3 regions of the Streptomyces sp. NPDC005485 genome follow, and region 3 is predicted to be linked to each of the others. Evidence: riboswitches for the same ligand, from Rfam matches in the RefSeq annotation. Region 3 holds a riboswitch; each other region holds the start of a gene.
The links. A riboswitch is a leader RNA that binds a small molecule or an ion and turns the genes downstream of it on or off. The one in region 3 is predicted to bind S-adenosylmethionine.
Positions count from the first base shown of each region.

Region 1 (10,107 bases), on a different contig from region 3:
CCTCCGGGGCGATCTCCGCGGTCCTCGGCGCGTTCCTGTACTTGTTCCCCGGGGCCCGGGTGACCAGTCTCTTCCCGTTCCTGTTCTTCCTGCCGCTGCGCTTCCCGGCCTGGCTGGTCCTGCCCTTCTGGGCCGCCCTGCAGTGGCTGGCGGCGGGCCGGGCCGCCCAGGGCCCCGGCGTCGCCTACCTGGCCCACCTGGTGGGCTTCGGTCTGGGCTTCGTCTACGCGTGGGTCCGATTCGGCCCAACCACTAGAGTGAAGGCCTCAGCAGCGGCCCCCGAGGGAGAGAACCAACCGTGATCACCGCGATCGTCCTCATCAAGACCAGCGTGGACCGGATCCCCGAGATCGCCGAGTCGATCGCCGCGCTGGAGAGCGTCAGCGAGGTCTTCTCCGTCACCGGCACCTACGACCTGATCGCGATGGTCCGCGTGAAGGCCCACGACGACCTCGCGGACATCATCCCCGGCCAGATCAGCAAGATCCCCGGCGTCGAGGCCACCGACACCCACGTCGCGTTCCGTACGTACTCCCAGCACGACCTGGAGGCGGCGTTCGCGATCGGTCTGGACTCCTGACCTGCTGAACACCGCCTCACAAAGGCTCAGACCGCCGGCACGCAGCGCCCGCCCTCGGTCCGGTACTGCCACCGCGCACCGTCGCGGACGAGCTCCTTCACCGCGCGCACGAAACGCTCCACGTGCTCGTCGGGCGTACCGGCGCCGAAGCTGACGCGGATGGCGTTGAGGGACTTCTCCCCGGGCGCCGCCTCGGGGGCACCGCACTCGCCCTGGGTCCCGGGGTCGCTGCCCAGCAGGGTGCGGACCAGCGGGTGCGCGCAGAACAGGCCGTCGCGGACGCCGATGCCGTACTCGGCGGAGAGCGCGGCGGCGAAGTGCGAGCTGTTCCAGCCCTCGACGACGAAGGAGAGGACGCCGACGCGCGGGGCGTCGTCGCCGAACAGCGAGAGCACACGCACCTCGGGAACCTCGGCGAGGCCCTCGCGGACCGTGTCGATCAGCTGCTGCTCGCGGGCGACCAGGGTGTCGAAGCCGGCCTCGGTCAGGGCCTTGCAGGCCGACGCGATGGAGTAGACGCCGATGACGTTCGGGGAACCGGCCTCGTGGCGGGCGGCCGTGTCGTGCCACTCGACGTCCACTCCCCCGTCCTCGCGCCGCGCGACCTTGCGGCTGGCGCCGCCGCCCGCGAGGTACGGCTCGGCAGCACGCAGCCAGTCGGAGCGGCCGGCGAGGACGCCGGAGCCGAAGGGCGCGTACAGCTTGTGCCCGGAGAAGGCGACCCAGTCCACGTCGAGGTCCTGCACGGACACCGGGTGGTGCGGGGCGAGCTGCGCGGCGTCCAGGACGATGCGGGCGCCGTGCGCGTGGGCGGCGGCGGCCAGCTCGCGCACCGGCCACAGCTCACCGGTGACGTTCGAGGCGCCGGTGACGCAGACGAGGGCCGGGCCGTAGGGGTCGCGGTCGGCGAGGGCGCGCTCCAGGGTGGCGACGGCCTCGCCGGGGGTGCGCGGGGCGTTCAGGTACGTCACCCGGGCGTCCCGCCAGGGCAGCAGCGAGGCGTGGTGCTCGGTCTCGAAGACGAAGACCTGGCAGTCGGCCGGGAGAGCGGCGGCGAGCAGGTTGAGGGAGTCGGTGGTGGACCGGGTGAAGACGACCTGGTCGTCCTCACGACAGTCCAGGAACTCGGCGACGGTCACGCGGGCGTTCTCGAACAGGTCGGTGGACAGCTGCGAGAGGTACCCGGCGCCACGGTGCACGCTGCCGTAGTAGGGGGCGTACGCGGCGACGTCGTCCCACACCCGCTGGAGCGCCGGGGCGCTGGCCGCGTAGTCGAGGGCGGCGTAGGTGACCTCGCCACCGGTGACGAGCGGGACGGTCACATCCCGGCCCAGAACGGGCAGAGGGGTGCAAAGGGTCTGGTCGATGGCAGCGATGGAGACAGACATGGCGAACTCCCGTGAGAGGCAGGCGAAGTCACTGCGCGAGCACCCGTCGACGGGTATGGCTCAGCGCAGGAGGAGGTGAAAAGAAGGGTGCGGAAAAGGGGCTCCGAAAAGCCCTATCGCATTCGCTTGCTCACGAGACTGCTCCCTTGAGGACCAGGACCCCAGGGATGCGCCACTCGAAATGAGTGCGCAAGGGTCCGCGCTTGCCGTAGACCTCGCTGCCTACGGCCTGGTCTTCACCCGGGGCACCCCGCCACGGACGGAGGGTTGCCGGACAGTCGGCCGGGGCCTCATGACTGTCGCTCATGACCTGGTACAGCATCTTGCCACACGATCTTCGACGCGCAAGGCGCAGTCCAGGATCCGGACTGCGCCTCGCGTCACATCGCGTACGGCTCAGGCGTTGCTGGCCGCCACCCACCGCTCCAGGACCCGCTTGGCGGCCCCGGAGTCGATGGCCTCGGCCGCCTTCTCCATTCCGGCGCGCAGCTGGTCCGCGAGGGTTCCGTCGCCCGGCGAGAGAGCCACCAGCGCGGCCGCCGAGTTCAGCAGCACCGCGTCCCGTACGGGGCCGGTCTCGCCGTTCAGCAGCCGTCGGGCGACCTCCGCGTTGTACGAGGGGTCGCCGCCGCCCAGCGCCTCGACGGGGACGAGGGCGAGGCCGGTGTCGCGCGGGTCGAAGGACTCCTCGCGCACCTTGCCGTCCCTGACGACCCAGACGTGGGAGGTGGCGGTGGTCGTCAGCTCGTCCAGGCCGTCGTCACCGCGGAAGACGAGCGAGGAGTTGCCGCGCTCGGCGAGGACGCCGGCCACGATGGGCGCCATGCGGGGGTCCGCGACGCCGACGGCCTGCGCCTTCACCCGGGCGGGGTTGGTGAGCGGGCCAAGGGCGTTGAACGTCGTACGGATGCCCAACTGGCCGCGTGCGGCGGCCACATGACGCAGCGCCGGATGGAACTTCACGGCGAAGCAGAAGGTGATCCCGGCCTCCTCGGCGACCTCGGCGACCCGCTTCACACTCAGGTTCAGGTTGACGCCGAGCTTCTCCAGTACGTCGGAGGAGCCGGACGCGGAGGACGCGGCGCGGTTGCCGTGCTTGACGACCTTGGCGCCCGTACCGGCCACGACGATCGCCGACATGGTGGAGATGTTGACGGTCTTGGCGCCGTCGCCCCCCGTTCCGACGATGTCGACGGTCTCGCCCGGCACCTCGATCACGTTCGCGTGCTCGTACATCGTCCGGACGAGCCCGGTGATCTCCTCGACGGTCTCGCCCTTGGCGCGCAGCGCGACCATGAAGCCGGCGATCTGGGCGTCGGTCGCCTCGCCGCGCAGGATGCGGTCCATCGCCCAGGCGGTGTGGTCCGCGCTCTGGTCACGGCCGTCGAGGAGGCCGTTCAGCACCTCGGGCCAGGAACGGCCCGCCGCGATGTCGCCTCCAGCGGGGGTCACAGCACTCATTGCCGCTCCTGGGTTCGTAGACACGTACAAGCTGGGTCCACCCTATCCAGGGCCGCGGACGGCAAAGAGCCCCGTCCATGAACTGGACGGGGCTCCTGCCGTGGCGATCAGTACCGCTGGGCGGGGATCAGTGGTGGCCGTGGCCGCTCGTGATCTCCTTGTACTCCTCGACGGTGGGCTTGGGGATCTGGTTGTTCTCCCCGTAGTAGCCCTTGCTGAGCTTGGCGCGCAGCTTCTGCGTGCCGCTCACCTTGCGCTCGACACCGTTCTCGTCGACCGTCGGGCCGATCTCGGCGGGCCGGTACTGCTCGTGCGCGGTGAGGGTGTGCAGCGCGTCCTGGCTGAGCGGCTCGTGGATCTCGACGAACTCACCGTGCGGCAGGCGCTTGATGATGCCCGACTCGCGGCCGTGCAGCACCTTGTCGTGGTCGCGACGCTGGAGGCCGAGGCAGATCCGCTTGGTGGCGATGAACACGAGCACCGGTACGACGAAGAACGCGATCCGGACGAACCAGGTGATCGAGTTGATCGACAGGTGGAAGTGCGTGGCCCAGAGGTCGTTGCCACCACCGACGAGCAGGACGAAGTACCAGCTGATCCACGCGGCACCGAAGGCCGTGCGGGTCGGGACGTTGCGCGGGCGGTCCAGGATGTGGTGCTCGCGCTTGTCGCCGGTGACCCAGGACTCGATGAACGGGTAGACCGCGATCGCGACCAGGACCAGCGGGAAGATCATCAGCGGGATGAACACGCCCAGGACGAGCGTGTGACCCCAGAGGTTGATCTCCCAGCCCGGCATGACACGGATCAGGCCCTCGGAGAAGCCCATGTACCAGTCGGGCTGGGCGCCGGTGGACACCTGGTCCGGACGGTAGGGACCCATGGCCCAGATCGGGTTGATCGAGGCGATCGCCGCGATGACCGCGATGACACCGAAGACCAGGAAGAAGAAGCCTCCGGCCTTGGCCATGTAGACCGGCAGCAGCGGCATGCCGACGACGTTCTTGTTGGTCTTTCCGGGGCCCGCGAACTGCGTGTGCTTGTGGTAGAAGACCAGGATCAGGTGGCCGACGACCAGGCCGAGCATGATGCCCGGCAGCAGCAGTACGTGGATCGAGTAGAAGCGGGCCACGAAGTCGCCGCCCGGGAACTCTCCGCCGAAGAGGAAGAACGACAGGTACGTGCCGACGATCGGCACGGACAGGACCGCGCCTTCCATGAAGCGGACACCGGTTCCGGAGAGCAGGTCGTCCGGGAGCGAGTAACCGGTGAAGCCGGTGAACATGCCCAGGACGAACAGCAGGAAGCCGAACAGCCAGTTGACCTCACGGGGCTTGCGGAACGCACCCGTGAAGAACACGCGCATCATGTGCACGAACATGCCGGCGAGGAAGATCAGCGCCGCCCAGTGGTGGATCTGCCGGATCAGCAGACCACCGCGCACCTCGAAGGAGATGTGCATGGTCGAGTTGAACGCCTCGGACATCAGCTGACCCTGCAACGGGACGTAGCTGCCGTCGTACACCACCTCGTTCATCGAGGGGTGGAAGAACAGCGTCAGGTACACACCCGTGAGGATGATGATGATGAAGCTGTAGAGGCAGACCTCACCCAACATGAACGACCAGTGGTCGGGGAAGATCTTGCGCATGTTGGACTTGGCCAGGGAGTAGATCCCCAGACGGCCGTCGGCCCAGTCGGCCACCCGCTCACCGGCGGGCGCCTTCTCGCGCGAACGCGAGTCGGAGGTGGTGGTAGTGCTCATCCGCGCTCCCAGAATGCAGGACCGACGGGCTCTTCGAAGTCGCCGAGCGCCTCGAGGTAGCCGTCTGCGTTCACACCGATGCGCAACTGCGGCAGGGCGTGACCGGCCGGGCCGAAGATCACTCGGGCACCGTCGGAGAGGTCGAAGGTGGACTGGTGGCACGGGCAGAGGACGTGGTGCGTCTGCTGCTCGTACAGGGAGATCGGGCAACCGACGTGGGTGCAGATCTTCGAGTAGGCCACGATTCCCTCGTGGGACCACTCGAGTTCCTTCTTGTCCTTGATGTTGTCCGGCTGGAGCCGGACGATCATCAGGGCAGTCTTGGCGATCTCCTTCTGGAAGTCCTCGTCGTGCTCCTCCAGGCCCTCGGGCTTGGCGAACGTCAGCGAACCGACCACGACGTCCGAGGCACGCAGCGGCTCGTTGGTGTTCATGTTGACGAGCAGCTTGCCCTTGGACCAGAGCGTGTGACGCAGCTTGGTGCCGGGCAGCGGGCCGAGGTCGCGCAGCAGCATGACGCCGGAGAGCGGGAACAGGGCCAGCGCGCCGAACATCGTGTTGCGGATCAGCTTGCGGCGGCCGAGCGCCGACTCCCTTGCGCCGTCCCTGAAGTCGGCCATGACCTTGGCCTTGACCTCGGGCGGGGCCTCGATCGGGTGACGCTCGTCCGCGATCTCCACGTCGGACATCAGGGTGCGGGCCCAGTGGACCGCCCCCGCGCCGATGGTGAAGAGCGCGATACCGAGGGTCATTCCCAGCGCGAAGTTCAGCGCGCTGATGTGCCCGATCGGGAAGACGTAGATCGCCCTGTCGTTCGGGATCGCCACGTACGAGGCGATGAAGCCCACGGTGGCCAGCATCGACAGCGTGAACAGGAAGGCGACCACGCGCTCGGAGCGCTTGGCGGCCTCCTCGTCGATGTCCTGGACACGGTGCTCGTGGGGCGGCAGGCCGGGGTCGGCGAACGGGTTCTTCTCGTCCGCGACGGCGACCGTGCCGTGACCGTGCTCGTCGTCCTGCGCTACCGGCAGGTTCTCTTCTGGAATCTCTTGGCTACTCATGACTTCTTGGCCTTTGCGGTCCGAGCGGCGACCCAGACGGCGACGGCGATCAGGGCGCCGAGGCCGAAGATCCAGGCGAACAGTCCCTCGCTGACCGGTCCGAGACCGCCCAGCTCGAGGCCGCCGGGGCTCTCGGTGTCGTCACCGTTGACCGCGTCGAGGTACGCGATGATGTCCTTCTTGTTCTTCTCCGACAGCGTCGTGTCGGGGAAGGACGGCATGTTCTGCGGGCCGGTCTGCATGGCCTCGTAGATGTGCTTCGGGTCCACACCCTCAAGGTCCGGCGCGAACTTGCCGTGGGTCAGCGCACCGCCCTTGCCGGTGAAGTTGTGGCACTGCGCGCAGTTGGTGCGGAAGAGCTCGCCGCCCTTGGCGATGTCCGCGCCCTCCGGGCTGACCTGGTTCTTCGTCGGAACCGAGGGACCGGCGCCGAGCGAGGCGATGTACGCCGCGAGCTGGTCGATGTCGGCCTGCGAGTAGATGACCTTCTTCTTCGGCACCTGGGCACCGGGCTGCTGGGCCGGCATACGGCCGGTGCCGACCTGGAAGTCGACCGCCGCGGCGCCGACCCCCACCAGGCTCGGCCCGTCGGAGGTGCCCTGACCGCCGGTTCCGTGGCAGGTTGCGCAGCCCACGGAGTAGATCTTCTTGCCCTCGTCGATGGCGAGGGACTGGGCGGTGTCATCGGCCTGCGCCTTGCTCGCGGGTGCGAACGCGGCGTACAGCCCCCCTGTGCATGCCAGCGCGAGGAGTAGGACGACGACCGCCGCCAGCGGATGGCGTCGTCGTGCGGAGAGCTTTTTCACGGATTACCCCGGTGTCAGGATCTTCTGCGTCGGTGCTTCTGGATGTTTCGGGCGGTTCGCCCGATTACTTGATCATGTAGATCGTGGCGAAGAGGCCGATCCAGACCACATCGACGAAGTGCCAGTAGTAGGACACGACGATGGCGGCGGTTGCCTGCTCATGGGTGAACCTCTTGGCCGCGTACGTCCTGCCGAGGACGAACAGGAAGGCGATGAGGCCGCCGGTCACATGCAGACCGTGGAAGCCGGTGGTCAGGTAGAACACCGAGCCGTACGGGTCGGAGGAGAGCGAGAGCCCGTCCTTCTTGACCAGTTCGGTGTACTCGAAGACCTGACCGCCGATGAAGATCGCACCCATGATGAAGGTGACGATGAACCAGCCCCGGAGCTTCTTCACATCCCCGCGCTCGGCGGCGAACACGCCGAGCTGGCAGGTCAGGGAGGAGAGCACCAGGATCGTGGTGTTCGTCGCGGAGAACGGGAAGTTCAGGCTGGACGCCATTTCCTTCCAGTGATCCGGCCCGGTCACCGATCGCAGGGTGAAGTACATCGCGAAGAGGGCCGCGAAGAACATCAGCTCGGAACTCAGCCAGATGATGGTTCCGACGCTGGTGAGGTTCGGCCGATTGACCGACGGGTGCGCGTGCCCTGTTTCTACTGTCGTTGCTGTCGCCACGACCGACATTATGTCGGTCGCTTATCCCGCCCTCACCCCGGGGGGTGCCGTTCGGAGTGTCCGCGGCGTGTGTCCTGCCCGTATGGCCCATCGAAGCCCTGTCCGAACCGTGGTTGACGAGGTGTCCGGAGGAGTAGCATCCGCGCATCGGTTCACGCCCGTACGACGCCAAAGTCGCGGAAACTGTGTCTTCTAGATGCGCGGAGGAACAATGCAGCCGACCGCCACGGTGCTGGTCTACAGCGACGACTCCAACACCCGGGAGCAGGTACGGCTCGCGACGGGCCGCAGGCCGGCCGCCGACGTGCCTCAGGTCGAGTTCATCGAGTGCGCGACACACGCAGCCGTCATCAAGGAACTGGACCGGGGCGGCATCGACGTCTGCGTCCTGGACGGGGAGGCCGTTCCGATGGGCGGAATGGGCGTCTGCCGCCAGATCAAGGACGAGATCTTCAACTGCCCGCCCGTGCTCGTCCTCATCGGCCGCCCACAGGACGCCTGGCTGGCCACGTGGAGCCGCGCGGACGCCGCGGTGACCTTGCCGGTCGATCCGGTGGAGTTCGCGGCCTCCTTGGCCTCTCTGCTCCGTCGGAGGGCGGCGCTGAGCGCCTGAGGGTTCGGGACTGCCCGCCGTCCGGCGACCGCGGGCAGTCTTTGGTTGCTCGCGCCGTTCCCCGCGCCCCTTGCGGGGCGCCTCAGACACTCTCCGGCCTCAGGCGGGCCCTGTCCGCCGGGCTGGGACCGTCCGGCGTGCCCTTCAGAAGGGCGCTGCCGGTGCGCCATTTCTTCCAGCCGAGGTTCCAGTCGCCGAAGCCGTTGCCGAACGGGTCCATGGTGTCGCCGTTGGAGTTGACTACCTTCACGATGTCGCCCTCGCGGACGTGGTCGAAGAACCACTCGGCGTCGCTGGTGCTCATCCCGGTGCAGCCGTGGCTGACGTTGGCGTACCCCTGCTCGCCCACGGACCAGGGCGCGGCGTGCACGTATTCGCCGCTCCAGGTCACGCGGGTGGCGTAGTACACGGGCAGGTCGTACGAGTCGGAGCTGCCCTCGGCGATGCCGATGCTGGTACCGCGCATCCGTACGAAGTACTCCTTGCCCAGTACGACCTTGACGCCGTTGCGGGTCTCGAAACCGGGCTTGCCGGTGGTGACGGGGATCTCGTTGATCTCCTTGCCGTTCTTGTAGACGGTCATGGAGTGCGAGGACGCGTCCGTCACCGCGATGAGGCGGTCGCCGATGGTGAGCTTCAGGGGCTTCACGTCGGCGCCCCAGAGCCGTTCGGCGACCTTGACGCCCGAGAGGTTGCTGTGCGCCAGGACGGTGGAGTTGGCGGGCCAGTAGTCCTTGGGGCGGTAGTGCAGCGTCTTGTCGTCCACCCAGTGCCAGGCGCCCTCCACGGCGGGCGTCGAGTCGACGCGCAGGGCGCGCTCCACGACGGCCCGGGCGGCCTTGTCCTTGACGGGGGCGCTGAGTTCGGCGGTGACGGGCTGGCCGACGCCGTACTTGCCCTTCTGCGGCCCGAACGTCACCTTCAGGCGCTTCTTGGTCTTCGGGGTGCTGGTGTCGAAGGTGACGACCTTGCGGCCGGGGGCGCCGTCGTCGTCCTCCGTGCTCACCCGCACCGTGTAGCGGGCGCCCGCGGCGAGCGGGGAGGTGCTGTGCCAGCGGCCCCCGTCGGCGGCGAGTTCGCCCGCCACGTACCGTCCGGTCGCGTCCGTGGCCGTCACGTCGGTGATGCGCCCGTCGTCGCCCTCGGTGGTGATCTCCAGGGGCTTGTCGGGGTCGACCTTCTTCCCGCCGCCGGTGGGGCTGTTGAAGGAGATCTGACCTGCCGCGTCGTACGGCTTGGCCGACAGGGGTTGGCCGCCCGAGCCGCAGGCGGTGGCGCCCGCGCCGAGGGCGACGACCAGCGTGGTGCAGCTGACGACCGTGCGGATTCGCGGTGAGTGGCTCATGGACTCACGCTATGGAGCTTCGTCAGCACCGGCGCGGTGGGTAACTCGGACGAGGGACAGCGTGTGTGGCAAAAGAGGGAGCCCGGACCCTCCTGACGGAGTGTCCGGGCTCCAGAGCGCTCAGCGCGTGCTACTGGGTGCGGTTCTCACCGCGGTAGTACTCGAAGACCCAGCCCCACAGGCCGATCATGATGACCGGTGCCGAGAAGTACATCAGCCACCAGCCGAAGATGACGCCCATGAAGGCGAGCGCACCACCGATGCCGAGGGCCAGCGGCTGCCAGCTGTGCGGGCTGAAGAAGCCCACCTCACCGGCGTCGTCCGCGACGTCGGCCTCCTTGTTGTCCTGGGCACCGGCGTCGACACGCTGGGCCGTGAAGGACAGGTAGAAGCCGATCATGACGCTCAGGCC
Region 1 covers NZ_JBEXDZ010000117.1:3,924-14,030, forward strand. Annotated here, with positions in the region: gene ABZS97_RS31195 (rhomboid family intramembrane serine protease) at 1-302, shown strand, start outside; gene ABZS97_RS31200 (Lrp/AsnC ligand binding domain-containing protein) at 299-580, shown strand; gene ABZS97_RS31205 (aminotransferase class V-fold PLP-dependent enzyme) at 607-1,968, opposite strand; SAM riboswitch class IV at 2,163-2,279, opposite strand; gene trpD (anthranilate phosphoribosyltransferase) at 2,365-3,429, opposite strand; gene ABZS97_RS31215 (cytochrome bc complex cytochrome b subunit) at 3,557-5,194, opposite strand; gene ABZS97_RS31220 (Rieske 2Fe-2S domain-containing protein) at 5,191-6,255, opposite strand; gene ABZS97_RS31225 (c-type cytochrome) at 6,252-7,061, opposite strand; gene ABZS97_RS31230 (heme-copper oxidase subunit III) at 7,126-7,746, opposite strand; gene ABZS97_RS31235 (hypothetical protein) at 7,949-8,350, shown strand; gene ABZS97_RS31240 (Ig-like domain-containing protein) at 8,433-9,695, opposite strand; gene ABZS97_RS31245 (cytochrome c oxidase subunit 4) at 9,826-10,107, opposite strand, start outside.
Region 1: another riboswitch for S-adenosylmethionine. It lies ahead of ABZS97_RS31205 (aminotransferase class V-fold PLP-dependent enzyme); the one in region 3 lies ahead of ABZS97_RS13450 (amino acid ABC transporter permease).

Region 2 (10,107 bases), on a different contig from region 3:
GGTCGCGGCGTTCAGGCCGTGACCGACGGGCAGGTTGCGCACCTTCTCGACGATGACGCCACCCTCGAGACCACCGTTGACGGCGATCTGCTTGAGCGGGGCCTCCAGGGCGAGCTTCACGGCGTTGGCGCCGGTCGCCTCGTCACCCGAGAGCTCGAGCTTCTCGAAGACCGAGGAAGCCTGGAGCAGGGCCACGCCACCACCGGCGACGATGCCCTCCTCGACGGCCGCCTTCGCGTTGCGAACGGCGTCCTCGATGCGGTGCTTGCGCTCCTTGAGCTCGACCTCGGTGGCGGCACCGGCCTTGATGACGGCCACGCCGCCGGCCAGCTTCGCCAGACGCTCCTGGAGCTTCTCGCGGTCGTAGTCCGAGTCGCTGTTCTCGATCTCGGCGCGGATCTGGTTGACGCGACCGGCAACCTGGTCCGCCGAGCCCGAGCCGTCGACGATCGTCGTCTCGTCCTTGGTGATGACCACCTTGCGGGCACGGCCCAGCAGGTCGAGACCGGCGTTCTCCAGCTTGAGGCCGACCTCCTCGGAGATGACCTCGCCGCCCGTGAGGATGGCGATGTCGCCGAGCATGGCCTTGCGGCGGTCACCGAAGCCCGGGGCCTTGACGGCGACGGACTTGAAGGTGCCACGGATCTTGTTGACGACCAGGGTCGACAGGGCCTCGCCCTCGACGTCCTCGGCGATGATCAGCAGCGGCTTGCCGCCCTGCATGACCTTCTCCAGGAGCGGGAGCAGGTCCTTGACGTTCGCGATCTTGGAGTTCGCGATCAGGATGTACGGGTCGTCGAGGACGGCCTCCATACGCTCCATGTCGGTGGCGAAGTACGCCGAGATGTAGCCCTTGTCGAAGCGCATACCCTCGGTGAGCTCCAGCTCCAGACCGAAGGTCTGGGACTCCTCGACGGTGATGACGCCTTCCTTGCCGACCTTGTCCATGGCCTCGGCGATGAGCTCGCCGATCTGGGTGTCGGCGGCGGAGATGGAGGCCGTGGAAGCGATCTGCTCCTTGGTCTCGACATCCTTGGCCTGCTCAAGGAGGGCACCGGAGACGGCCTCGACGGCCTTCTCGATACCGCGCTTGAGGGCCATCGGGTTGGCACCGGCGGCTACGTTGCGCAGGCCCTCGCGGACCAGCGCCTGCGCCAGAACGGTCGCCGTGGTCGTACCGTCACCGGCGACGTCGTCCGTCTTCTTGGCGACTTCCTTGACCAGCTCGGCGCCGATCTTCTCGTACGGGTCCTCGAGCTCGATCTCCTTGGCGATGGAAACACCATCGTTGGTGATCGTGGGGGCGCCCCACTTCTTCTCGAGGACGACGTTGCGGCCCTTGGGGCCAAGGGTGACCTTGACGGCGTCGGCGAGCTGGTTCATCCCGCGCTCGAGACCGCGCCGTGCCTCCTCGTCGAACGCGATGATCTTGGCCATGTGAAGTGGTCCTCCCGGACTGGGGTGGAATCTCCAGGACCGCGCCCGCGCCCGCGACGGACGGCCTGCCGGCCTCGTGGTTCCTTGCCCCACTTGGCCTGCGAGCCTCACCGACCCGGTCCTCGTTATCACTCTCACCTTCAGAGTGCTAACGCCAATGATTAGCACTCGCCCCTGCCGAGTGCAAGCGGCTCGGGTTGATCCCCAGGTGAGCAGGGGGGCGCGTGCGCGGGGCGCGGGGCCGTCCGCCCGCATCCCTGGGCACGCCGAAGGGCTCGTACCCCTGGAGGTACGAGCCCTTCGTCACGTCGCTGTTTGTGTTCAGTCGGCGCGTGCTTCAGCCGGCAGCCAGTCGGACCATGTCCGCCTGCGGCCCCTTCTGACCCTGCGAGATCTCGAACTCGACCCGCTGGCCCTCTTCAAGGGTGCGGTAGCCGTCCATCTGAATCGCGCTGTAGTGGACGAATACATCCGCACCACCGTCGACCGCGATGAAGCCGTACCCCTTCTCCGCGTTGAACCACTTGACGGTGCCCTGAGCCATGCCTAACTCCCCTATTACTGGCCCTTGCACAGATCCACACTTCGTGGATCCGGGTCAGACCTCACCCCCCAACGGTTGGGGGTGTGCGCCGGAACGCGTCGACCGCGGCTGAATGTATCTGTCCAACTGCCGTCTGCAACAGGTCAATCGGACGAGAATTCTGGGCATGACCGATCGGGAAAATGCGGAGAATTTGCGCAGATTCAGGGCAAGTCGGGCCCCATAAATGCCATAAACGGCTAGAAATGATGGGGCACTTTGGCTGCTTCTTATCGGGTGTCGGGCGAGAACTCATATGCGCCCGGCATGAGGACGACTCGGAAAGCGAAGCAGGTTCCCCAACTGTACCGCGCTCAACCATACAGAATTGCCCCCTCCGTTTCTCTTACGGAGAGGGCAATTCGATGAACAATGAGTGACAGCCGTTACCGAAGGTAACGAAAGGGGCGGTCAGCCTCCGGCGACGGCCGGGATGATCGAGACGCCCGCGCCGTCCGGCGTCACCGTCTCCAGACCCTGCTCGAAGCGGACGTCGTCGTCGTTGACGTACACGTTGACGAAGCGGCGCAGCTTGCCCTGGTCGTCGAGAACGCGGGCGGCGATGCCCGTGTGGTTCTTCTCCAGGTCGGCGATGACGTCGGCGAGGGTCGCGCCCTCGGCGCTCACCTCGGCCTGGCCGCCGGTGTAGGTGCGCAGGATGGTGGGGATGCGGACGTTGACGCTCATGATGCGAGGCCAGCCTCTCGGAAGGAGTCCAGGTTCGGGCGGATGGTCGCGGTCAGGCCGGTGCCGGCCACCGCGTCCAGGGTCTTGAGGCCGTCGCCGGTGTTCAGCACGACGGTGGTCAGGGTCGGGTCGAGCAGACCGTTCTCGATCAGCTTCTTCGCGACACCCACCGTCACGCCACCCGCCGTCTCGGCGAAGATGCCCTCCGTCCGCGCGAGCAGCTTGATCGCGTCCACGACCTGCTCGTCGTTCACGTCCTCCACCGCACCGCCGGTACGGCGTGCGATGTCGAGCACGTACGGCCCGTCGGCCGGGTTGCCGATGGCGAGCGACTTGGCGATGGTGTTCGGCTTCTGCGGGCGTACGACGTCGTGGCCGGCCTTGTAGGCGACGGACACCGGCGAGCAGCCCTCGGCCTGGGCGCCGAAGATCTTGTACGGCTTGTCCTCGACGAGGCCGAGCTTGATCAGCTCCTGCAGCCCCTTGTCGATCTTCGTGAGCTGGGAGCCGGAGGCGATGGGCACCACGAGCTGGTCGGGCAGCTGCCAGCCGAGCTGCTCGCAGATCTCGTACGCCAGGGTCTTGCTGCCCTCCGCGTAGTACGGGCGCAGGTTGACGTTGACGAAGCCCCAGCCCTCGCCGGCCGGGTCGCCGATCAGCTCGGAGCAGAAGCGGTTCACGTCGTCGTAGTTGCCCTCGATGCCGACGAGCTCGCCGCCGTAGATCGCGGCCATGACGACCTTGCCCTGCTCCAGGTCGTGCGGGATGAACACGCAGGAGCGGAAGCCGGCCCGGGCGGCGGCGGCGCCGACGGCGCCGGCCAGGTTGCCCGTGGAGGAGCAGGAGAGGGTGGTGAAGTCGAACGCGCGCGCCGCCTCGATGGCCTGCGCGACGACGCGGTCCTTGAAGGAGTGCGTCGGGTTGCCGGAGTCGTCCTTCACGAACAGCTTGCCGGCGTCGACGCCCAGCTCGCGGGCCAGGTTGTCGGCCTGGACGAGCTTGGTCCAGCCCGGGTTGATGTTCGGCTTCTCCGCCACGTCGGCCGGGACGGGAAGCAGCGGCGCGTAGCGCCAGATGTTCGCGGGGCCGGCCTCGATACGCTTGCGGAGTTCTTCGGTGTCGTAGGCCGAGAAGTCGTACGCGATCTCGAGGGGGCCGAAACACTCCTCGCAGGCGAAGACCGGGCCGAGGGGCACACGGTGTCCGCACTCGCGGCAGGAGAGCGCCGCGGCGGGACCCAGATCGACGGAGTTCGTGGTGCCTGCAGTGGTGATCGTGGTGTCTACATCAGTCTGCGCAGCCATGGAGGCGAGGCCCTTTCTCCTCATCTTCCTCACGGCGCACTTCGCCGTGAGACGGATTTGGCACCTTCCCTAGTCGGGAGCCTCGCTGCGACGACGTCGATGACGTGCATGTCGTACGAGAACCGACTGGAGGGTTGCCGGGGCTTCAACGGGCCGTATCCCTCTGCCCCTCTGGATGAGCGGTATTCGATTGTTGATCTCTGCTACGCGGTGGCGACCCCCGACATGCGATGGTCATCCGCGTTGTTCAAGACTGTAACCGAAGGCCAGGACAGTTGAGATAGTCGTCCGAACCGCGAGATGGATCACATGGTCGAGGGATCATGGGGTCAGACAGTGAGGAGCCGCAGACTGTGCTGGAAGAAGTCGAGCGGTGGCTGAGTACCCGCTCCTGGTCCGTTTCCGACCGCCCGCTGCACCGGCTCGTCGCCGCGAAGCGTGCCACGAACTCCTCGGTGAGCGTCGTGCTGCCCGCGCTGAACGAGGAGGAGACGGTCGGTGAGATCGTCGCGGTCATCCGCCATGACCTGATGCACCAGGTGCCCCTCGTCGACGAGATCGTCGTCGTCGACTCCGGCTCGACGGACCGCACCTCCGCGGTCGCCGCCGCCGCGGGGGCCCGGGTGGTGCACCGGGACGAGATACTCCCGCGCATTCCGGCCGTGCCCGGCAAGGGCGAGGTCCTGTGGCGGTCGCTGCTGGTGACCGGTGGGGACATCGTCTGCTTCATCGACGCGGACCTGAAGGAGTTCTCGTCGGACTTCGTGTCGGGGATCGTCGGGCCGCTGCTCACCGAGCCGGGCGTGGACCTCGTCAAGGCGATGTACGACCGTCCGCTGGGCTCTGCCGCAGGTCAGGGCGGCCGGGTCACGGAACTCATGGCGCGCCCGCTGCTGAACATGCACTGGCCGCAGCTGGCCGGCTTCGTCCAGCCGCTCGGCGGGGAGTACGCCGCCCGCCGCTCCCTGCTGGAACAGCTGCCGTTCCCCGTCGGGTACGGGGTGGAGCTGGGCATGCTGGTCGACGCGCTGCACCTGGTGGGGTTGGACGCGCTGGCCCAGGTGGACGTGGGTGTGCGCAAGCACCGCCACCAGGACGGACAGGCGCTGGGCCGCATGGCCGCCGCGATCTACCGCACGGCGCAGCTGCGGCTGGCCCGCGGGCATCTGATCCGCCCGTCCCTCACCCAGTTCGAGCGGGGCAGGGAAGGCTTCGAGCCGCGCACGCACTCGGTCGACACCGAGGAGCGGCCGCCGATGGCGGACATCGCGGAGTACCAGTCACGCAGAGTGGCGTGATCGGGCGGTTGTATACGTCCTGCCGTATCGCTTCCGTACGTTTGAGCGTTTCCGAGCCGGGCTAGGTTGAGGCGTATGGCTTCTGCGCACGGTGCTCATCGGATTCTCGTCGCGTCCAACCGGGGCCCGGTCTCGTACTCGCTGGACGAGACCGGGGAACTCACCCCCAGGCGCGGTGGGGGCGGGCTGGTCTCCGGGCTCTCGGCGATCGGGCCGGACGCGGGCGCCCTGTGGGTGTGCTCGGCGCTCGGTGACGGGGACCGCGAGGCGGTGCGGCGCGGGGTCGGCGAGGACGGCGTACGGATGCTGGACATCGACGCCGACGTGCACGCGGACGCGTACAACGGCATCGCGAACTCGGTGCTGTGGTTCGTCCACCACCTGCTGTACCAGACGCCGCTGGAGCCCGTCTTCGACGCGGAGTTCCGGCGCCAGTGGGCGTCGTACGAGACGTACAACCGTGCCTTCGCGCGGGCGCTGGCCGACGAGGCGGCCGAGGGTGCGGCGGTGCTCGTGCAGGACTACCACCTGACGCTGGTCCCCGGGATGCTGCGCGAACTGCGCCCCGACCTCAGGATCGGCCACTTCTCCCACACCCCGTGGGCGCCGGTCGACTACTTCCGCATGCTCCCCGACGACATCGCCGAGCAGGTTCTGCACGGCATGCTGGGCGCGGATCGGCTCGGCTTCCTGACGCGGCGCTGGGCGGACGCGTTCACCGCCTGCGCGGACGCCCTCGTGGGCGGGCTCGGCGGCACCCGGGTCGGGGTGCACGGGCTCGGCGCCGACGCCGACTTCCTGCGCGCCCGCGCGCACCAGGCGGACGTCGGCGAGCGGATGGCCGCGCTGCGCGAGCAGATCGGGCGGGGCCCGGACGGTGAGCGCCGCCGGACCGTCGTGCGGGTGGACCGCACGGAGCTGTCGAAGAACATCGTGCGCGGGCTGCTGTCCTTTCGGCAGCTCCTGGAGGACGAGCCCGCGTGGCGCGAGCGGGTCGTGCACGTGGCGTTCGCCTACCCCTCCCGGCAGGACCTCGCCGTGTACCGCGACTACACGGCCGAGGTGCAGCGCCTGGCGGATGAGATCAACTCCCGCTACGGGACGCCGGGTTGGACCCCCGTGGTGCTGCACGTCAAGGACGACTTCGCCCGCTCGCTGGCCGCCTACCGGCTCGCCGACGTGGCGCTGGTCAACCCCGTCCGGGACGGGATGAACCTGGTCGCCAAGGAGGTCCCGGTGGTCTCCGACGAGGGGTGTGTGCTGGTGCTGTCCCGGGAGGCGGGGGCCTACGAGGAGCTGGGCGAGGACGCGCTGACCGTGAACCCGTACGACGTGATCGGCACCGCGCGGGCGCTGCACGAGGCCCTGACGATGCCGGCGGGCGAGCGCGCGGAACGCACGAAGCGGCTTGCCGCGGCGGCGACTGCGCTGCCGCCGGCCCAGTGGTTCCTGGACCAGCTGCACGCGCTGGAGGCCCCTACAGCGGGCTGATGGCCGCCGCCAGGTCCGCCAGCAGTCGTACTACTCCCCCCGGGCCGTCGACCACCAGGTCGGCGCGCTCGGACAGTTCCGTCACCTCCGAGCTGCCGCTGCACACGAGCAGGCCCGGTACGCCGTCGGAGCGGAGTTTGTCGACGGCGGCGAAGGCGGGGAGGTCTCCGAGGTCGTCGCCGCCGTAGAGGACTGCTTCGGCGCCGAGTTCGCGGACGTACTCCAGCAGTGCGACGCCCTTGTCCATGCCGGGTGGGCGCAGTTCCAGCACCATCCGGCCGGGTTCGACGATCAGGCCGTGCCGGGAGGCGAGGTCGGCGAGGGGCTCGCGGAGGGCTTCGAAGGCGGCCTGCGGATCCTGGGCGCGGCGCGTGTGGACCGCCACCGCGCGGCCCTTCTCCTCGATCCAGGTGCCCTGCCAGACGCCGATGCGGTCCAGGAACCCGGGCAGTTCGGCGCGTACGGCGGCGACGCCTGGGTGCGGGGCGGGGGCGCTGACGGTGGAGCTGACGGCGTCCCAGCGCTCGGCGCCGTAGTGGCCGAGGACGACCAGGTGCTCCAGGCCCGGCACGCCCGCGAAGCCGCCGTGGCGGACGGCGACGCCGGCCGGGCGGCCGGTGACCACCACGACGGCGGCGACCTTGGGGGCGAGGGCCGCGAGGGCGGCGACCGCGTCCGGGTGGGCGCGGGCCTGTTCCGGGTCGGGGACGATGGGGGCGAGCGTGCCGTCGAAGTCGAGGGCGATCACGGCGCGGTCGGGGGTGGCGAGGATGGCGTCCAGGCCGTCGCGGCCTGCTGCGGTCGCGGGGGTCGGGAGGGGATCTGTGTCTTCCGTCGGTTCCGTGGATTCCGTAGGGCTGCCCATACCGCCGACCCTATCCGCGCGATGCGCCCGCCGGAGGGGTGCCGGGGTCAGCGCTCCGCCCGGCGGGCGTCGCGTATCCGGCGGAGGCGGTTGACCGTGACCGGGTCGTGGGCCAGCGCCCTGGGGTCGTCCAGGAGGGCGTTGAGCAGCTGGTAGTACCTCACGGGCACGAGCCCCAGCCGCTCCCGTATCGCCCGCTCCTTCGCCCCGGGCCCGCTCCAGCCCTGCCGCTCCATCGCCAGAATCCCCCGCTCCCGGGGGGTGAGCTCTTCCATGCCCGCACGGTATCGGCAGGCACTGACAAGGTCGGCCGGACCTGGGGCGAGGCGGCTACTCCGAGCTCTCCGCCACCGAAGCCGCGTTCTGCAGCTCGGTGAGGACCGAGGACGGGTTTCCGCCCGGGGCGACGGCCTTGCCTATGCCGGCCTTGATGTCGGCGCTGACGGCGGCCCAGGAGGTCTTGTCGACGGGATAGAGCTCGGCGGCGGGGAGTTCGTCGAGGAAGGGGGTGAGGTCCTTGTCCCTGGGGTCCTCGGCCATGGCCTGGGACGCCGACGTGGTCACCGGCAGCAGGTCGTACTCGCGGGAGAAGGCCAGCACGTTCTTCTCGCTGTAGACGAAGTCGAGGAAGTCGCCGGCCTGCTTGCGGTGGCCGTTCTGCTTGAACGCCATCATCCAGTCGGCGACGCCCATCGTGGACCGGGCCCGCCCGTCCACGCCGGGCATCGGCACCATGCCGAACTTCACGCCCTTGTTCGCGGCCATCTTCATCAGCGTGGGATGCCCGTTCAGCATCCCGACCTCGCCCCGCGTGAACGCGGCGAACGCGGCCGCCCGGTCGAGCTTCGCCGGCGCGACGGGCCCGGTGAGCCCCCGGTCGACGAGTTCGTCCTTGAGCCAGCTGAAGGTGGCGACGTTCTGCGTGGAGTCGAGGTGGTAGGTGCCGACGTCGTCGGTGTACCCGTCGCCCCCGCTGAGCAGCCACTGCATGGTCTCGGCCTGCGCCTCCTCGGGTCCCAGAGGCAGCGCGTACGGCGTCTTCACGCCCTTGGACTTCAGCACCTTCGCGTCGGCGGCGAGCTCGCTCCAGGTCTTCGGCGCGGTGAGCCCCGCCGAGGAGAACAGCTTCTTGTTGTAGAAGAGCAGCCGCGTCGACGCCGCGAAGGGCAACGCGTACTGCACCCGGTCCTTCTTGCCTGCCTCGCCGAGCTGCGAGACGAAGTCGGCCTGGACGGGTATGGAGAGCAGTTCGTCGGCGGTGTAGAGCTGGTCCCTGGCGGCGTAGTCGGAGTACGCGCCGATCTGCGCCAGGTCGGGCGCGTGCCCCGCCGCGACCATCTCCTTGACCTTGCGGTCGACGTCGGTCCAGGAGTAGACGCTGACCTCGACCTTGGTCCCGGGGTGGTCGGCCTCGTAGGCGGTGGCGAGCTTGTTCCAGTACTTCTTGGAGCTGTTGGCCGCGGAGTCCCCGTAGTCGGCGGCGACCAGCTTCAGGGTCACGTCCCCGGAGTCGCCGGAGCTGCCGCAGCCCGCGAGTGTCGCCGCCATGCTCATGGCGGACACCGCCGCGACCAGTCCTGTCCTGCGCGTCCTTGTCCCACGCGTCCCGCGCCGCTGCACCGCTCGTTCCCCAAACACTGTCTGCCACCACTGACTTTTCGAACTGTTGAATTGTTGAACTGTTTCCCAGACTTGTTGTCCAGACCAGTCGTCTCGCAGTTCGGACACAAGGTCTACACCACGTGAATGGACTAGACCTCTCCTGGGGTAAGGGGCGACACTGTCCCCCGTGAGACATGTCATCGCCCTCGATGTGGGCGGCACCGGGATGAAAGCCGCCCTCATGGGAGCGAGCGGCGCCGCGCCTTCCGAGGGGACACCCCCCGCTCCCCCCGTGCTGCACCGGGCCCGCCGCGCCACGGGCCGGGAGCACGGCCCCGACGCCGTCGTGGAGACGATCCTCGACTTCGCTGCCGAGCTGCGCGGCTGGGGCGAGGAGCACCTCGGTGAGCCCGCCGCGGCCGCCGGGGTCGCCGTCCCCGGCATCGTCGACGCCGCCGACGGCATCGCGGTGTACGCGGCCAACCTCGGCTGGCGCGACGTACCCCTGCGCGCCCTGCTCAGCGAGCGGCTGGCCGGCGTCCCGGTCGCGCTCGGCCACGACGTGCGGGCCGGCGGTCTGGCGGAGGGCCGGATCGGCGCGGGCCGGGGCGCGGACCGCTTCCTGTTCGTGCCGCTCGGCACCGGCATCGCGGGCGCGATCGGCATCGACGGCACCGTCGAGGCGGGCGCGCACGGCTTCGCGGGCGAGATCGGACACATCGTCGTACGCCCGGGGGGAACCCCGTGTCCGTGCGGCCAGCGCGGCTGCCTGGAGCGGTTCGCGTCGGCGTCGGCGGTCAGCCAGGCGTGGGCGCAGGCGTCCGGGGACCCGGCGGCGGA
Region 2 covers NZ_JBEXDZ010000102.1:19,276-29,382, forward strand. Annotated here, with positions in the region: gene groL (chaperonin GroEL) at 1-1,437, opposite strand, end outside; gene ABZS97_RS28940 (cold-shock protein) at 1,775-1,981, opposite strand; gene ABZS97_RS28945 (MoaD/ThiS family protein) at 2,432-2,707, opposite strand; gene thrC (threonine synthase) at 2,704-4,011, opposite strand; SAM riboswitch class I at 4,029-4,193, opposite strand; gene ABZS97_RS28955 (glucosyl-3-phosphoglycerate synthase) at 4,365-5,309, shown strand; gene ABZS97_RS28960 (trehalose-6-phosphate synthase) at 5,385-6,800, shown strand; gene otsB (trehalose-phosphatase) at 6,787-7,665, opposite strand; gene ABZS97_RS28970 (DUF3263 domain-containing protein) at 7,713-7,940, opposite strand; gene ABZS97_RS28975 (extracellular solute-binding protein) at 7,996-9,213, opposite strand; gene ABZS97_RS28980 (ROK family protein) at 9,455-10,107, shown strand, end outside.
Region 2: another riboswitch for S-adenosylmethionine. It lies ahead of thrC (threonine synthase); the one in region 3 lies ahead of ABZS97_RS13450 (amino acid ABC transporter permease).

Region 3 (10,107 bases):
CGGAGAGCGCCAAGTTCGACTCGCTGTTCCTCGCGGACGGCCCGGCGCTCATCGGTACCGGCGAGTTCCGGCCTCCGGGCCAGTTGGAGCCGCTGACCCTGCTGACCGCGCTGTCTCAGGCGACCAGCAGGATCGGCCTCATCGCGACTGTCTCGTCGACGTACAACGAGCCGTACAACCTGGCCCGGCGGCTCGCGTCCGTCGACCACGTCAGCGGCGGTCGCGCCGGCTGGAACATCGTCACCTCTGCCGGGGCCGACGAGGCCGCCAACTTCGGCCTCGACAACCGCCCCGACCACGCCGAACGCTACGCCCGGGCCGACGAGTTCCTGAAGGTCGCCAAGGCGCTGTGGGACAGCTGGGAGTCCGATGCCGTCGTCGCGGACAAGGCCGCGGGACGCTACGCCGACCCCGCGCGGCTGCACCGGCTCGGCCATGAGGGCGGGTACTTCAAGGTGGCCGGACCCCTCAACGTCGAGCGCCCGCCGCAGGGTTACCCGCTGCTCGTCCAGGCCGGCTCCTCGGAGGACGGCAAGGACTTCGCGGCCCGCCACGCCGAGGCGATCTTCACCGCCCACACGACGTACGAGCGCGCGGCCGGTTTCTACGCCGACATCAAGGCACGGACCAGGGCCGTGGGGCGCGACCCGGACGGCGTCATCGTCCTGCCGGGCATCGTCCCGTACATCGGGTCGACCGAGGAGGAGGCCCGGGCGCTTGCTCGGCAGTTCGACGAGCTGCGCGTCCCGGAGTACGGGCTGCGCCAGCTGGCCGCGGTGTTCGAGACGGAGCCGTCGGTCTTCGAACTCGACCAGCCGCTACCGGAGTTCATCCTGGCGAGGCCGAAGCTGGAGGGCTCGCAGAGCCGTTCCGACCTGATCATCGATCTCGCGGTGCGCGAGCGGCTGACGGTCCGGCAGGTCATCTCCCGGCTCGGGGGCGGCCGCGGTCACTTCGAGTTCATCGGCACACCCGAGCAGGTGGCGGACACGATCATCGCCTGGTTCGAGGGCGGAGCCGCGGACGGCTTCAACATCATGGCCCCCGCGCTGCCGTCGGGCCTGGCGGCCTTCGTCGAGCACGTCCTGCCGATCCTGCGCGGCAAGGGGTTGTTCCGCGAGGAGTACGAAGGCACGACCCTGCGCGAGCACTACGGGCTCCCGGTGCCTGCGAACCAGTTCCATGGCTGATCCGCTTTCCGGGCCTGATCCGCTTCCCACGGCCGGCCCGCTTCCCATGGCTGACCTGCTCGCGACTCCCGCCGCTTCCACTTCCCGAAGCGGCGGGAGTCCGCCCGCGCTGCGGGTCGAGGGTCTGCGCAAGACGTACAAGGACGGCTTCACCGCGGTGAACGGGCTCGACCTGGAGATACCGGATGGCGCGTTCTTCGGGCTGCTCGGCCCGAACGGCGCCGGGAAGACCACGCTGATCGGCTCGGTGTGCAACATCGTGCGCCCCACCGCCGGCACCCTCTCCGTCTTCGGCCACGACCACCGCAGCCGTCAGGCCCGCAGACTGCTGGGTCTGGCTGCGCAGGAGATCAACGTCGACCGGTTCCTGTCCATCCGGCAGATCCTGGTCTACCACGCCGGATACCACGGCATCGGCCGGAAGGCGGCCGCCCGGCGCGCGGACGAACTGCTCGCCCTGTTCCGCCTCGACGACAAGGCCGACGTACGCGCCTACGAACTCTCCGGCGGCATGCAACGCCGCCTCGTCCTCGCGCGGGCCCTCATGCACCGCCCCCGCCTGCTCATCCTCGACGAGCCGACGGCAGGCGTCGACGTCGAGCTGCGCTCGGAGATCTGGCGCGTCGTCAAGGGCCTCAACGCGGCCGGCACCACCATCCTGCTGACGACGCACTACCTGGAGGAGGCGGAGACCTTGTGCGACGAGATCGCGCTGCTGCGTGCGGGCCGGATCGTCGACCGCGGCTCCGCGGCCTCGCTGCGGGAGCGGTACGCGGCCCGGGACATCTCGGAGGTCTACGAACGGGCGATCACGGCCAAGGAGATGGCCTCGTGAGCAGCACCGAAACGCGGGCCCTCCCGGCGTACGACGAGCCCTTCCGGGCGGAGCGCTCACCGTTCCTGTGGTTCCTGGAGCGCGAGGTCCTGCGCTTCCTGAGGATCTGGCGCTACAGCATCGTCGGCCCGGTGCTGTCGACCGTGCTGTTCGTCGTGGTCTTCGGATCGGCTCTCGGCTCGCATGTCGACACGATCGACGGCGTCGGCTACGGCAGCTTCATCGTGCCCGGCCTCTTCGCCCAGGCGATCGTCAACGTCGGCTTCTTCAACGGGACGACCAGCCTGTTCGAGGCCCGCCGGGACCAGTACATCAACGACGTGTTCGCGAGCCCCCTCAGGTGGTGGGAGATCAACGCGGCACTGGTGGGCGCCGGCGTCGCCCGAGGCGTCGTCGTGGGCGCGGGCGTCCTGGCGGCGGCCCTGCCGCTCACCCACGGCGGCACCCCGGCCCGCCCCGTCGTCCTGCTGTTCGGCACGCTCGGGGTGCTCCTGGTCGCCGCGCAGGTCGGCGTGATCGCGGGCGGCCACGCCAGGTCCCTCGACCATGTCTACGCCATGGAGTCGATCATCCTGCTGCCGCTGGGCTTCCTCGGCGGCGTCTTCTACTCGGTCCACCAACTGCCGCCGTTCTGGAACTACGTGAGCCACCTCGACCCGGTCTTCTGGCTGGTCCAGGTCGAACGGATCGGGTTCCTCGGCCAAGGCGACGTCAGCGCCGGCTGGGCCCTTGCCGTGGTCTGGGGTCTGGCGGCGACGCTGACCGCCTGGTCGGCGGCGATGTTCGCCACCGGCCGCCTCAAGCCCTGACCCCGGACGGGAAGGAACACAACGCCTTGGGCGTCTAGACCGGCCGAGGACATGCGGTGCGAGTTCCCTCACACGAGACCGTCGCCGCGTCCCGACGGTTGATTGCGAAGACGCGTTTTGAGTGTGTCGAGCGTGGCCGTCGTCCATCGAGGTGTCCGCGATGCGGGACGGCCCTCTTGACGCCGCTGTCGGTCGGATCGACACTCACTGAGGGAATCCTAGTGAATAGGTAGGGAAAATATGAGGCGCGTTGAGCCGGTCACCGTCCGAGTGAGCCGTTCGCCTCTTCTGACCTCCCGCCGTCACATCGATCTGCTGCGTGTCTGCAGCGCGATCAGCCCCCAGGGCTGAGCCGCGCCCATCCTGTGCCGGCGGCGCCCCGCGAGCGGGGCTCACGCCTCCGGCGCGCACGGATGAGCCCCGCTCCCTCGACCAACGTCGCTTCCGCCGCGCGTACGTCCGCGCCCGCTCCTGGGGAGAGTCATGACCGTGACACCGCTGGCCGCCCACGCCTCCGATCGAGCCGCGCCCGTCTTCCGGGGCCGCATCGGCCGGGACGCACGCAGCGGCCACTACGCAGTTCCGGGCCGCTACCGCCTCCATCTGTCGACCGCCTGTCCCGACGGCCTGCGCATCGCCATCACCCACAGCCTGCTCGGCCTGGACACCGTCTGTCCGGCCACCTTCCTGCCGGCCGTCCCCGACAGCCCCGAGGGCGGCCACTCGGCCTTGCGGTCGCTGTACGAGGCCAGCGCCCACCGCTACACCGGTCCGGCCGTCGCGCCGGTGCTCAGCGACGACTGGTCCGGACGGATCGTCAGCACCCATGCCCCGGACATCATGCGCGACCTCGACCGCCGCTTCGGCGGTGACCGTCTCTCGCTCTACCCGTGCGGCGCGGAGTCGGAGATCGAGGCGGTCGAGCGGATGTGCGCGCAGGGCATCGAACAGGCCGCACAGCGCGCGGGATCGGCCGGTGGTGGGCCGGTGGAACGTGACGTGGAACTGACCACGCTGCTGGAAACGCTCAGCGCCCTGGAACGCTGGCTCGAAGGACGTACGTACCTGATCCGCGACGAAATCACCGCCGCTGACGTCGAGTTGTGGGCCGCGCTGGTCCAACTCGACACGGTGCACCGAAACCACCTCGACGCCTGTGCTGTCCAGCGCATCGCCGACCATCCGACCCTGTGGGCCTACGCCCGCCGCATGGCCGCGCATCCGGCCTTCGGCGGCCACCTTGACCTCGGGGGCATCGAACGCCGTCACCACGCCCGCTGCCATGGCCTGGAGGCCGCCGGTGCAGCCGTCCAGATCCTGGACTGGGCGGCACACTCAGCCCGTTAGCCGTTCCACCTGGTGGACCGGCGTTGACATTCGTTCAGGCAATTGTCTTAACTACGGCTCAGAACGGTCATGAGCGTCAGCGACAAGCCCTGGCTAGCTGACCGGCAACCCTCGCACCGCGGTGGGGTGCCCCAGGTGACGACCGGACCGAAGAAGTTTCGGTAAGCGCGAGGCCCACAGGGCCGGAACAGTGACGGTGACGCCATGTACGCAGCTCCCAGGACGGCCGCACGCCGCTCCCAGGGCTGCGTGCGGTCGTACGCGAACGTGTTCGTCGCCGATCGCGCTGTCGATCTGCTCCGCGTGAACAGCGCACTGTGTACCGCACCGGGCTGTGCCCGCTGTCGGGGCTGACACCTCCCCGCAGCCCCCGCACTCCCTGACGAACACCGCCTCTGCGGTGTGCCGTTGTCCTCCCCGCCCCCGGTACCTCGCCGTCGTGTGCGCCCCCGCATGCCGCCGCGCTTCCCGGGTGTACCCACCCAGCCGGAGCCCACCATGAGTGAACCCCCTGGTGCCACCATCACCCGTCCCGAGGCGCCGACCGCCGACGAACCGTCGAAAGCCCTCACTGCCCAGCGCGTTCTGCCGCTGCGGCGGCCAGGGCGCTGGATCGCCACCGCGGTCGTCCTGGTCCTGATCGCCCAGTTCGTGCACGGACTGGTCACCAACCCCTTCTACCAGTGGGACCGCTGGAGCTACTGGTTCCTGCGGCCCACCATCCTCGACGGCCTCGTGATCACCCTTGAAGTCGCCGCGTACAGCGCGGTGTTGGGCCTGGTCGGCGGCATCGTGCTCGCCCTGGCCCGGCTGTCGAAGAGCCCCGTGCTGCGCGCGGTCAGCTGGACCTACGTGTGGGCGCTGCGCTCCGTCCCGCTCATCGTGGTGCTGATCTTCCTCTACAACTTCAGTGCCCTGTACAAGACGGTGAGCATCGGTGTTCCCTTCGGGCCGGCCTTCTTCTCCTTCGACGAGTCGAGACTCGCCACCGACATGGTCGTCGCCGTCATCGGCCTCAGCCTCAACGAGGCCGCCTACGCGGCCGAGGTCGTCCGCGGCGGCATCCTGTCCGTCGACCAGGGCCAGCACGAGGCGGCGGCTGCGCTCGCCCTGCCCAAGGGCTACCAGTTCCGCAGGATCGTCTTTCCACAGGCCCTGCGGTCCATCGTCCCGAACTACGTCAACCAGCTCATCGGCCTGATCAAGGGCACCTCGCTCGTCTTCTACGTCTCCCTGCTCGACCTGTTCGGCTCCGCGCAGACCATGGGCTCCACCTACCCCGGCGACATCGTGCCGCTGCTGCTGGTCGTCACCGTCTGGTATCTGATCCTGACCAGCGTCGTCTCCGTCGTCCAGTTCTACGTCGAGCGGTACTACGCCCGCGGTGCCACCCGCGCCCTGCCGCCGACTCCGTTGCAGAAGCTCCGCACCGGTCTCACCGACCTGCGGGCCCGCATCCGCCGGGAGGCCGCCGTATGACCGCCAAGACGCTCGAAGCCCTGGCGGACGCCGAGGCCGCCACCGTCGAGGTCCACGACGTGCACAAGTGGTACGGCACTCACCGAGTGCTGGACGGCGTCGACCTGACCGTCCGCCCCGGCGAGGTCACCGTCATCCTCGGCCCGTCCGGCTCCGGCAAGTCCACCCTGCTGCGGGTCATCAACCACCTGGAGAAGCCCGAGATCGGCTACGTCAGCATCAACGGCGAACCGATCGGCGTGAAGCGGCACGGCGAGCAGCTCAAGGAGCTGAGCGAGCGGGCCATCCTCACCCAGCGCGGCCGCATCGGCTTCGTCTTCCAGAACTTCAACCTCTTCCCGCACCTGACCGTCCTGGACAACGTGGCCGCCGCCCCCGTTGCCACCGGCAGGCTCAGCAAGCCCGAGTCCCAGGAGCTCGCCCGCGAACTACTCGGCCGCGTCGGCCTCGCCGACAAGACCGGCGCCTACCCGCGCCAGCTCTCCGGCGGCCAGCAGCAGCGCGTCGCCATCGCCCGCGCCCTCGCCCTACGCCCCGGCGTCATCCTCTTCGACGAGCCCACCTCCGCCCTCGACCCCGAACTGGTCGGCGAGGTCCTCGCCGTCATCAAGGACCTGGCGACCAGCGGCACCACCCTCGTCATCGTCACCCACGAGATCGGCTTCGCCCGCGAGATCGCCGACCGGGTCGTCTTCATCGACGGCGGCAAGATCATCGAGCAGGGCCCGCCCTCCGAGGTCCTCGACAAGCCGCGGCACGAACGGACCAGGGACTTCCTCAGCAAGGTCCTCTGACCGCCGCCCCCAGTAGACGTCCCCCCACGTCACCCTCATCATCTCCAGCGACAAGGAACGGCCATGCCCACCCAGTTCACCCGACGCAGCCTGATACGCGGCATCACTGCGGCGACCGCCATCGCCTCCCTGGCCACCGGGCTCGCCGCCTGCGGTGGCAACAGCGACGCGGCCACCTCCACCCAGGCCGCCGCCAAGTCCGGCGAGGTCGTCATCGGCCAGGTCTCCAACGGCGCCGCCCACCAGACGTCCGTCAAGGTCTCCGAGGTCAAGGCCCTCAGTGCCGAACTGCCCGCCGCCGTCAGGAGGAGCGGCAAGCTGGAGATCGGCATCGGCGCCCTGCCGGCCGGCTTCCCGCCGCTGGCCTACGTGGGCAGCGACCAGAAGTCCCTCACCGGCGCCGAGCCCGACCTCGGCCGCCTCGTCGCCACCGTCCTCGGCCTCAAGCCCGAGGTGAAGAACTCCACCTGGGAGAACCTCTTCGTCGGCATCGACAGCGGCAAGGTCGACGTGGCCTTCTCCAACGTCACCGACACCGAGGAACGCAAGAAGAAGTACGAGTTCGCCTCCTACCGGCAGGACAACCTCGCCTTCACCGTGCCGAAGAAGAGCACCTGGAACTTCGACGGCAACTACGAGAACCTCGCCGGCAAGACGGTCTCCGTGGGCTCCGGCACCAACCAGGAGAAGATCCTCCTGGAATGGAAGGCGAAGCTGGCCAAGGAGGGCAAGAAGCTCACCGTCAAGTACTTCCAGGACAGCAACAGCGTCTACCTCGCTCTGTCCAGCGGCAAGATCGACGCGTACTTCGGCCCCAACCCCGGCATCGCGTACCACAACCGGCAGGTGGCCACCACGCCCAACGCCACGCGTACGGCGGGTACTTACTCCGGCGCCGGCGCGAGTCTGCAGGGCCTGATCGCGGCCACCGCGAAGAAGGACAGCGGCCTGGCCAAGCCGCTCGCGGACGCCATCAACTACCTGATCAAGAACGGTCAGTACGCCGAGTGGCTCAAGGCCTACAACCTCTCCAACGAGGCCGTAGCCAAGTCCGAGGTCAACCCGCCCGGACTGCCGCTCGACAACTCCTGACCACCGTGTGCCGGGGACTCGGCCGCCGCCCCGCGGTGGAGTCGCCGGCACGCCAACCCGAGCCGCACACCGGAGACCGCCACGCCATGTCCGTCATCGCTCTCGACGCCAGCTCCTCGCACATCCTGGACAACCCCGCCTGGGCCGCGCTCACCGGCCCGCACGCCTCCTTCGCCGAACTCCCCCACTCTCGACTTCGCTCGAGCGGGGGGACTCCCATCGCCCACGCCGTCCGATACCAGCAGGACGTGGCCCCCTTCCACGCCGTCTCCGACAAGGACGACCCGCGCGCCTGGGCCGACCTCGCCGCACTCGTCGGCCCCGGCGGCACCGCCGCGGTGCGGGGCGTGAGCGAGGCGCAGGTCGGCTGGGAGGTCGTGCGCACCGGACACGGCGTCCAACTCGTGGACACTGCCCTGCGCGCGGAGCCCGACCCGGAGGCCGTGCGGCTCGGCCCCGACGACGTGCCCGAGATCCTGGATCTGGTCGCCCGCACTGAGCCGGGCCCCTATCTGCCCCGTACCGTCGAACTGGGCACCTACCTCGGCATCCGCCACCAGGGCCGGCTGATCGCCCTGGCAGGGGAGCGGCTGCACCCGCCCGGCTGGACGGAGATCAGCGCCGTGTGCACCGACCCCGCCCACCGCGGCCGAGGCCTGGCCACCCGCCTGGTCCGCGCGGTCGCCGCTGGCATCAAGGAGCGCGGCGAACGCCCCTTCCTGCACGCTGCGGCCACCAACGCGAACGCGATCCGGCTGTACGAGTCGGTCGGGTTCACCCTGCGCCGCCGTACCGTCTTCTCGCTCGTCCGGCACACCGGGGCCGCCGTTCTGGAAGAAACGGCATAGCCGTGCCGTTGTCCTTGTCGAAGGTGAGTGCTTGGACCACTCGGACGGAGGTGCGACGCGTGCCCCGTGTACTGCGTGCCGTCCGCCTCCACTCCCGGCCCCACATCGACCTCCAGCGCGTGGCCGGCTCCCTCTGTAGCTCCTGACCCCGTTTCCTCAGCCGCCGTGCGCCCCCACTCCCGCGGGCCGGCGATCTCGTACGGACCTCCAGGAAGGCACCTTCGTGTCCCCAACTCCCGCTTCCCACCTGCACCTTGCCGTTGCCCTCGACGGCGCCGGCTGGCACCCCGCCTCCTGGCGCGAGCAAGTCGCCCGCCCCCGGGACCTGTTCACCGCCGGCTACTGGGCCGACCTGGTCGCCGAGGCCGAACGCGGCCTGATCGACTTCGTCACTCTCGAGGACGGACTCGGCCTGCAGTCCTCGCACTACGGCGAGCTCGACGGCCGCACCGACCAGGTCCGCGGCCGTCTCGACGCCGTCCTGACCGCCTCCCGCATAGCCCCCCTCACCCGGCACATCGGCCTGGTCCCGACCGTGATCGCCACCCACACGGAGCCATTCCACCTCTCCAAGGCGATCGCCACCCTCGACTACGTCAGCACCGGCCGCGCGGGCCTGCGCGTACAGATCAGCGCCCGCCCGCACGAGGCCGACCACTTCGGCCGCCGCACCTTCCCGCCGCTGAACCTGGCGGAGTTGCGGACCCCGGCCGGTCAGGAGCGGCTCACCGACCACTTCGACGAGGCCGCCGACTACGTAGAGGTCGTGCGTCGGCTCTGGGACAGCTGGGAGGACGGCGCGGAGATCCGGGACGTCGCCACCGGCCGCTTCGTCGACCGCGACAAGCTGCACTACATCGACTTCGAGGGCAGGCACTTCAGCGTCAAGGGCCCCTCCATCACCCCGCGCCCGCCGCAGGGCCAGCCGCTGGTCACCGCCCTCGCCCACCAGACCGTGCCGTACCGGCTGGTGGCCCGCCAGGCTGAAGTCGGCTACGTCACCCCGCAGGACGCCGCGCACGCCCGGGCGATCGTCGCCGAGATCCGCGCCGAGCAGGAGGCGGCCGGACGCGCCGGTGAACTCCTGCACGTCTTCGGTGACCTGGTGGTCTTCCTGGACGACGAGCAGACCGCCGCGGAGGACCGCCGCGCACGTCTCGACGCCCTGGCGGGGGAGCCGTACACCAGTGACGCCCGCATCTTCGCCGGTACGCCCACCCAACTCGCCGATCTGCTGCAGGAGTTGGCGGAGGAGGGGCTGAGCGGCTTCCGGCTGCGGCCCGCCGTCGCCGGGCACGACCTGCCCGCAATCACCCGGGGCCTGGTCCCCGAACTCCAGCGCCGGGGCCTCTTCCGCACTGCCTACGAGGCCGACACCCTGCGCGGCCTGCTGGGGCTGGCCCGTCCCGCCAATCGCTACGCCGCAGCTGCCACCGCCTGAGCCGGAAGGACCTTACGACCATGAGCAAGCCGCTGAAGCAGATCCATCTGGCCGCCCATTTCCCGGGCGTCAACAACACCACGGTGTGGAGCGACCCCGAGGCCGGCAGCCACATCGAGTTCAGCTCCTTCGCGCACTTCGCCCGGACCGCCGAACGCGCCAAGTTCGACTTCCTGTTCCTCGCCGAGGGCCTGCGCCTGCGCGAACAGGGCGGCAAGATCTACGACCTGGACGTCGTCGGACGCCCCGACACCTTCACGATCCTCGCCGCG
Region 3 covers NZ_JBEXDZ010000031.1:20,573-30,679, forward strand. Annotated here, with positions in the region: gene ABZS97_RS13425 (LLM class flavin-dependent oxidoreductase) at 1-1,190, shown strand, start outside; gene ABZS97_RS13430 (ABC transporter ATP-binding protein) at 1,237-2,025, shown strand; gene ABZS97_RS13435 (ABC transporter permease) at 2,022-2,834, shown strand; gene ABZS97_RS13440 (putative leader peptide) at 3,075-3,185, shown strand; gene ABZS97_RS13445 (glutathione S-transferase C-terminal domain-containing protein) at 3,318-4,181, shown strand; SAM riboswitch class IV at 4,247-4,355, shown strand; gene ABZS97_RS13450 (amino acid ABC transporter permease) at 4,680-5,660, shown strand; gene ABZS97_RS13455 (amino acid ABC transporter ATP-binding protein) at 5,657-6,454, shown strand; gene ABZS97_RS13460 (ABC transporter substrate-binding protein) at 6,518-7,546, shown strand; gene ABZS97_RS13465 (GNAT family N-acetyltransferase) at 7,633-8,394, shown strand; gene ABZS97_RS13470 (putative leader peptide) at 8,454-8,540, shown strand; gene ABZS97_RS13475 (LLM class flavin-dependent oxidoreductase) at 8,618-9,835, shown strand; gene ABZS97_RS13480 (NtaA/DmoA family FMN-dependent monooxygenase) at 9,856-10,107, shown strand, end outside.